2 regions of the Streptosporangium sp. NPDC049046 genome follow, and region 2 is predicted to be linked to the other one. Evidence: predicted binding sites of a transcription regulator. Region 2 holds the regulator's gene; the other holds the start of a gene.
The links. The regulator HrcA, encoded in region 2, represses chaperone genes, less so after heat shock. The targets are predictions, from matches to a motif close to TTGGCACTCTCNNNNNGAGAGTGCCAA.
Positions count from the first base shown of each region.

Region 1: a site for HrcA is predicted at 1,872-1,898, ahead of AB0B96_RS28745 (FmdB family zinc ribbon protein). Genes of this name have one in related genera too.

Region 1 covers NZ_JBEZEZ010000023.1:7,641-10,916, forward strand. Annotated here, with positions in the region: gene AB0B96_RS28735 (RcpC/CpaB family pilus assembly protein) at 1-314, opposite strand, end outside; gene AB0B96_RS28740 (S-methyl-5'-thioadenosine phosphorylase) at 480-1,292, opposite strand; gene AB0B96_RS28745 (FmdB family zinc ribbon protein) at 1,472-1,843, opposite strand; gene AB0B96_RS28750 (potassium/proton antiporter) at 2,016-3,276, opposite strand, start outside.
Region 2 covers NZ_JBEZEZ010000008.1:101,067-104,342, forward strand. Annotated here, with positions in the region: gene dnaJ (molecular chaperone DnaJ) at 120-1,262, opposite strand; gene hrcA (heat-inducible transcriptional repressor HrcA) at 1,277-2,290, opposite strand; gene AB0B96_RS13350 (hypothetical protein) at 2,473-3,261, shown strand.

The DNA of each region.
Region 1 (3,276 bases), on a different contig from region 2:
GCGAGCAGGCCGGGGCCGAGCAGGCGGACGTCCGTCAGCGGCTCCCCTCGCCTCGCGGGACCCGTCAGGACCTTTCCCGCGAACGGCGTGCCGGGCCTCAGGGCGCCGTCGGGGGCCGTACCGGGTCTCAGCGGAGCCGGTATCAGGTCGGCCGTCCCCAGCACGCCTCCGGACAGATCCCTCGCGGCGACCAGGACGGTCACCGAGGCGGTGTCCTGACGCAGCGCGAGGATGGCGCAGCCCATCGCCGCAGCGGCGACGACGGTCGCGATGAGACGGTGACGACGGCCGAGGAAGCGGCGCAGAGCGCGCATGGCTGACTCCAGGAGTGGGGAGTCGGGCGGCGCGGTGCCCGCGATGGGTGGTGGGATCACTCAGCGAAGTGACGGAGTGGCGGTGGACCAAGGCCAGGGCGGCTGCGGCCCGGCGCGACTACGGCCAGGCCGCCACGGCACAGCCCGGCCGCTACGAAAAAACGGTCAGCCCGGAAGCTCGAAGGGGAGCTTGAGGCCGTCCAGGACGTCGGGGCAGGGGCAGGTGCGTTTCTCCGGGAGTGCGGCGACGACGTCGCCGATGAGGGAGCGCATGCGGCCGACGTTGGTGGCGAAGAAGGAGAGGACCTCCTCGTGGGTGACCCCCTCGCCCGCCTCCACCCCGGCGTCGTGGTCGGTGACGAGGGAGAGCGTGGTGTAGCAGAGGGCGAGCTCACGGGCGAGGATCGCCTCGGGGAAGCCGGTCATGCCGACGATCGACCAGCCGTTGCCGCTGAACCAGCGGGACTCGGCGCGGGTCGAGAAGCGCGGGCCCTCGATGACCACGAGAGTGCCGCCGTCGACGACCTCCCAGCCCTCGGCGGAACGCGCGGTGGAGATCGCCGCCGTACGGCCCAGGGGACAGTAGGGGTCGGCGAAGGAGACGTGGACGACGCCGCCCGCGTCGTAGTAGGTCTGCGGGCGGCCGATGGTGCGGTCGACGAGCTGGTCGGGAACGACCAGGGCGCCGGGACCGATCTCGGCGCGCAGCGAGCCGACCGCGCTGGGGGCGAGGACCTGGCGGACGCCGAGGGAACGCAGCGCCCACAGGTTCGCCCGGTAGGGGATGCGGTGGGGTGGGAAGCGGTGGTCGCGACCGTGGCGGGGCACGAAGGCGACCGAGCGCCCTCCGATGCGGCCGACGGTGACGACGTCGCTGGGCGGGCCGTACGGCGTGGTGATCTCGACTTCTGTGGCGTCGTCGAGCAGGGAGTAGAAACCAGAGCCGCCGATGACCCCGATGTCCGCGCGAGTGACCATGAAGCTGAGGCTAGCGCCACGAACCGACCACTGAGGACCCCCGATGACGGCCTGTGGATAACCGAGTTCGCCGGGTAATCATCGGGGGTTGACGAGGCTGAGGGGGTTGAGGGCGGGGAGGGGGTGAAGGAGCTGGGGACGGGGGCAAGAGGGCTGGGGAACGGCTCCGGGCGCGCGGCTCAGGAGGCCGCGGCGGCCGTGCTGCTCGTGGCCTTCGCGGGCTTGGAGTCCGACGAGGTCGAGGAGCTCGACGACGAGGACGACGAAGAAGACGAGGACGAGCTCGACGAGTCGGAGGACTTCGAGGCGCCGGAGTCCGAGGAGCCGGAGGCGCTCGACGAGCCGTTCGCGGAGGTCACGGTGCTCGACGACGACGACCGGCTGTCGGTCCGGTAGAAGCCGGATCCCTTGAAGACGATGCCGACCGCGGAGAACACCTTGCGCAGGTCGCCCGCGCAGCTCGGGCACTCGGTGAGAGCATCGTCGGAGAACTTCTGGACGATTTCGAACTGGTGGTTACAAGCGGTGCAGGCGTACTGGTAGGTGGGCACGCTCTCCTCCTCGTGTGATCCGCGCCGATTGGCACTCTAGTGGCGCGACTGCTAATGGTATGCAGCTGACAAGCTTAAACGCGAGTCGGGGTCCTCGCATTCCGTAGCCGGATTCCGATCGGATGAGGCCGTAGCGAGGGCGAATCCCCTGCTCAGAGGGCCTGTCGGGACGTCACGTCCCCTTCTCGCCGTACCATCCGGCGAGCTTGCCCCTGCGGCTGATCGCGCGCATCCGGCGCTCGACCACGTCCCGGCAGGCGGCCGTGGCGACGACGAGAAGCTGATCGTCGACCCTGATCCTCGTGGAGTCGGAGGGGACGAACGAACGGCCTTCCCGCACGATCAACGTCACCTGGGCGTCCCTGGGCAGCCGCAGCTCGAAGATCTCCACGCCCTGCAGCTTGGACGTCGGCGGCACCTTGACCTGGAGCAGGTCGGCGTTGAGCTCCTCCAGCGGCGCCGACTCGACCTCCAGGTCGCGGGCCTCCTCCGGCCTGGTCAGCTTGAGGAGTTTCGCCACGAACGGCAGCGTCGGCCCCTGCAGCAGGGTGTAGACGATGACGATCACGAAGACCTCGTTGAACACGAACTTGGCGGTGCCGTCGGGGACGGAGTCGGCCGCCCACGGGATGGTCGCGAGCACGATGGGCACCGCGCCGCGCAATCCGGCCCACGACAGGAACGCCTGTTCCCGCCAGCCCAGCCGGTCGATGCGGAGCAGCCGGGCCAGCAGCGCGGAGACGATGATCGATGCGGGGCGGGCCACCGCGACCAGGATCAGCCCGGCGACCAGGCCGGGTACGAGCGAGGACGGCATCTCGGAAGGGCTGGCCAGCATCCCGAGCATCACGAACAGGCCGATCTGCGCGAGCCAGGCCACGCCCTCGGCGAAGCCCCGCGAGGCCGCGCGGTGCGGCATCTGCGAGTTGCCCATGACCAGCGCCGCGAGGTAGATCGCGAGGAAGCCGCTGCCGTGCAGCAGCACGGCCCCCGCGTAGGCGACGAACGCGAGCGCGAGCACCGCGATGGGGTACAGGCCCGAGATGGGCAGCGCGATGCGGCGCAGCGCGTACGCGCCGAGCGGGGCGACCGCGAGGCCGACGGCGGCGCCCACCGCCAGCTCGAAGAGCACGTCGACCAGCGCCACCCCCAGGCTGGGAGAGGCGGCGGTGCTCAGCAGCATGACGGCGATCACGGTGGGGGCGTCGTTGAAGCCCGACTCGGCCTCCAGGATGCCCGCGAGGCGCGGCGGCAGGGGCAGGCGGCGCAGTACGGAGAAGACGGCGGCGGCGTCGGTGGAGGCGAGGATCGCGCCGAGCAGGAACGCGGTCCGCCAGTCCATGCCGAGGATGAGGTGCACCGGGACCGCGACGGCCGCGATGCTCACCCCCACGCCGACGGTGGCGAGCACCAGGGAGGTGGGGATGGCGTCC
Region 2 (3,276 bases):
ACCGGGACGATGCCTCGGGACGGACCCGACGCCCCGGCCGGGAACCTGCACCGGGCAGGGTGCGGGCCGGACCGTGACGACGCGACCGGAAGCGGGGCGGAGCGGCCGTTGAGACCTGGTCAGCGGCCATTGAAAGCGTCCCGCAGGCGGGAGAAGAAGCTCTGCTGCCCGGGGGCGAACTTACCGGGCGGGCGCTCCTCGCCGCGGAGCCTGGCGAGCTCCTTCAGGAGGGTCTCCTGCTCAGCGTCGAGGCGGGCGGGGGTCTCCACGTTCACATGGATTAGCAGGTCGCCTCGGCCCGTCTCGTTCAGCCGTTGCACGCCCCGCCCGTAGAGGGGGATCGTCTGCCCGGACTGCGTGCCGGGACGAATGTCGAGCTCCTCGGCGCCGTCGAGCGTCTCCATGGTCAGGATGGTGCCGAGCGCGGCCGCGGTCATCGGGATCTGCACGGTGCAGTGCAGGTCGTCGCCGCGCCTCTCGAAGATCTCGTGGGGACGCTCGACGATCTCCAGGAACAGGTCTCCGGGCGGACCCCCGCCCGGGCCGATCTCGCCTTCGCCGGCGAGCTGGATGTGGGTGCCGTCCTCGACACCGGCCGGGATGCGGACCTTGATGGTCCGCCGGGTGCGGACCCGGCCGTCACCCGAGCACTCCTGGCAGGGGTTGCGGATGATCGATCCGAAGCCGCCGCACTGGGGGCAGGGGCGGGAGGTCATGACCTGGCCGAGGAAGGACCGGGTGACCTGGGAGACCTCTCCCCGGCCATGACACATGTCACAGGTGTCGGGGTGGGTGCCGGCCGCGGCCCCTGAGCCCGTGCAGACCTCACAGACCACGGCGGTGTCGACGACCAGCTCGCGGGTGGTGCCGAAGCCCGACTCGCGCAGGTCGAGCTCGACCCTGATGGTCGCGTTGCGCCCGCGGCGGGCACGGGAGCGGGGGCCTCGGCCACCGCCTCCACCGGCCGCGCCGAAGAAGGCGTCCATGATGTCGCTGAACGGGAAGCCGGCGCCGAAGCCCCCGGCGCCCGCACCGCCGCCCGCGGCGAACGGGTCGGCACCCATATCGTACATCTGCCGCTTGCCGGAGTCGGACAGGACCTCGTAGGCCTGTGTGATCTCCTTGAAGCGCTCCTGAGTCTCAGGATCGGGGTTGACGTCGGGATGCAACTCGCGTGCCAGGCGGCGGTACGCCTTCTTGATCTCTTCCGCACTGGCGTCACGGCGCACCCCGAGGGTGCCGTAGTAGTCGCTCTTAGCCACTTTTCGTTGACCTCTTATGATGCAGCCAGAATCTGGCTGACGTAGCGTGCCACCGCGCGCACCGCGCCCATCGTGACCGGGTAGTCCATTCGCGTCGGGCCCAGCACACCGAGCCGGGCGAGTTGCTTGTCCCCGGAACCGTATCCAGCGGCGACGATGGATGTGCCCTGGAGTCCGGTGTAGGGGTTCTCCGAGCCGATCCGCACGGTCAGCGCGGAAAGGTCCGAGGTCTCACCGAGCAGTCGCATGAGCACGACCTGCTCTTCCAGGGCCTCCAGCACGTCGCGGAGCCCGACGGTGAAGTCGGCTCCCGCGAGGTTGGCGGCCCCGGCAAAAACGATCTTCTCATCATGCCTGTCCACCAGGGACTCGAGCAGTACGGACAGGATAGTCGCCGCGAGCGGTCGATCCTCCGCGGGCAACCGCTCCGGCAGATCGGCGACCCGGTCGGGAACGCTGGTGAGCCCGCATCCGTCGAGGGAGGCGTTGAGCATCGCGCGCAGGTGTGCCACGCGCTGCTCGTCGATGACGTCGGGCACCTCGATCACGCGCTGCTCGACCCTGCCGGTGTTGGTGATCAGCACGAACATCAGCCGGCGCTCGCTCAGCGGCACCAGCTCGACGTGCCTGACCGTCGAGTGGGTCAGCGTCGGATACTGCACCACGGCGACCTGCCGGGTGAGCTGGGCCAGCAGCCGCACCGTCCGCATGACGACGTCGTCGATGTCCACGGCGCCCGCGAGGAAACTCTCGATCGCCTTGCGTTCCGCGCTCGACAGGGGTTTCACCTGCGAGAGCCTGTCGACGAAGAGCCGGTAGCCCTTGTCGGTGGGCACCCGGCCGGCGCTGGTGTGGGGTTGGGCGATGTAGCCCTGCTCCTCCAGCATCGCCATGTCGTTACGGATCGTCGCCGGGGACACCCCCAGGTTGTGCCGGTCCGCGAGAGCCTTCGACCCCACCGGTTCGTTGGTGGACACGTAGTCCTCGACGATGGCGCGGAGCACGGCGAGCTTGCGGTCGTCGACCAACGTGGTCACCTCCCTGCCTGCGTTCAGAGGGAAACACGAGGCTTGGCACTCTGTGTTCCCGAGTGCCAAGTGTACGGCCCCCGCACGGAAGGCGCGATAAGCGAAAGCGGTGGATGATGACGGCAAGCCTTTGTCAAGTCAACTGCTATCGCGATCCAAGCGATACCCACCACAATTTGCACATGTCCAACGATTTCGGTTCTTATCCGGGCGACGCCTCCCGCGGCCCCGGTCACGGCGGCCCTCAGCAGCCGTATGGTCAGCAGTACGGCCAGCAGCAGCCCGGCCAGCAATACGGTCAGCAGCCGTACGGCCAGCAGCCCCCCTCGTACGGTTACGCCCCTCCCGGTTACGGCGCCCCGCAGGGACCGCCTCCCAGCGGAAAGATCAAGCCTGGCATCGGATGGATCGTCGGGGTCTGGTTGCTCGCCCTGGTCAGCATCGTCGTCGGCATCGGCGGCTTCGCCGGTGGCATCCTCGGCGCGGTCACCGACGCGGCCCCGACGCGGACGTTCGCCCCCGGCGAGACCGCGACGGTCGCGCTCGACCCGGCGGACAAGCCGGCGATCTACGTCGCCACCGGCGGGCCCACCAAGTTCGAGTGCACGCTCACCGGCGGTACGAGCACGCCCCGCCTGCAGAAGCCGGACATCCAGCAGACCGTCGCGGGATCCGACGGCGTCACCTGGGAGATGGGCCTGCGGGTCGGCGTGGACCAGGCGGGCGACTACCAGGTCCAGTGCTCCGCCGACCCCGCCGACGGCACGACCTTCGGCGTGGGCAGGGAACTGTCCGCCGACTCGCTGGTGGGCGGGGTGGCCGCCCTGTTCTTGATCCCCGGTATCGGGATCCTGCTCGCCATCGTCGTGACGATCGTCGTGCTGGTGAAGCGCAGCGGCGCCCGCAAGCGCCAGGCCGCCGCCGCGTCGTCGATGGGGCAGTGGGGACAGCCGGGACCCTACGGCAGGTGACGCCGGTGTTTGCTA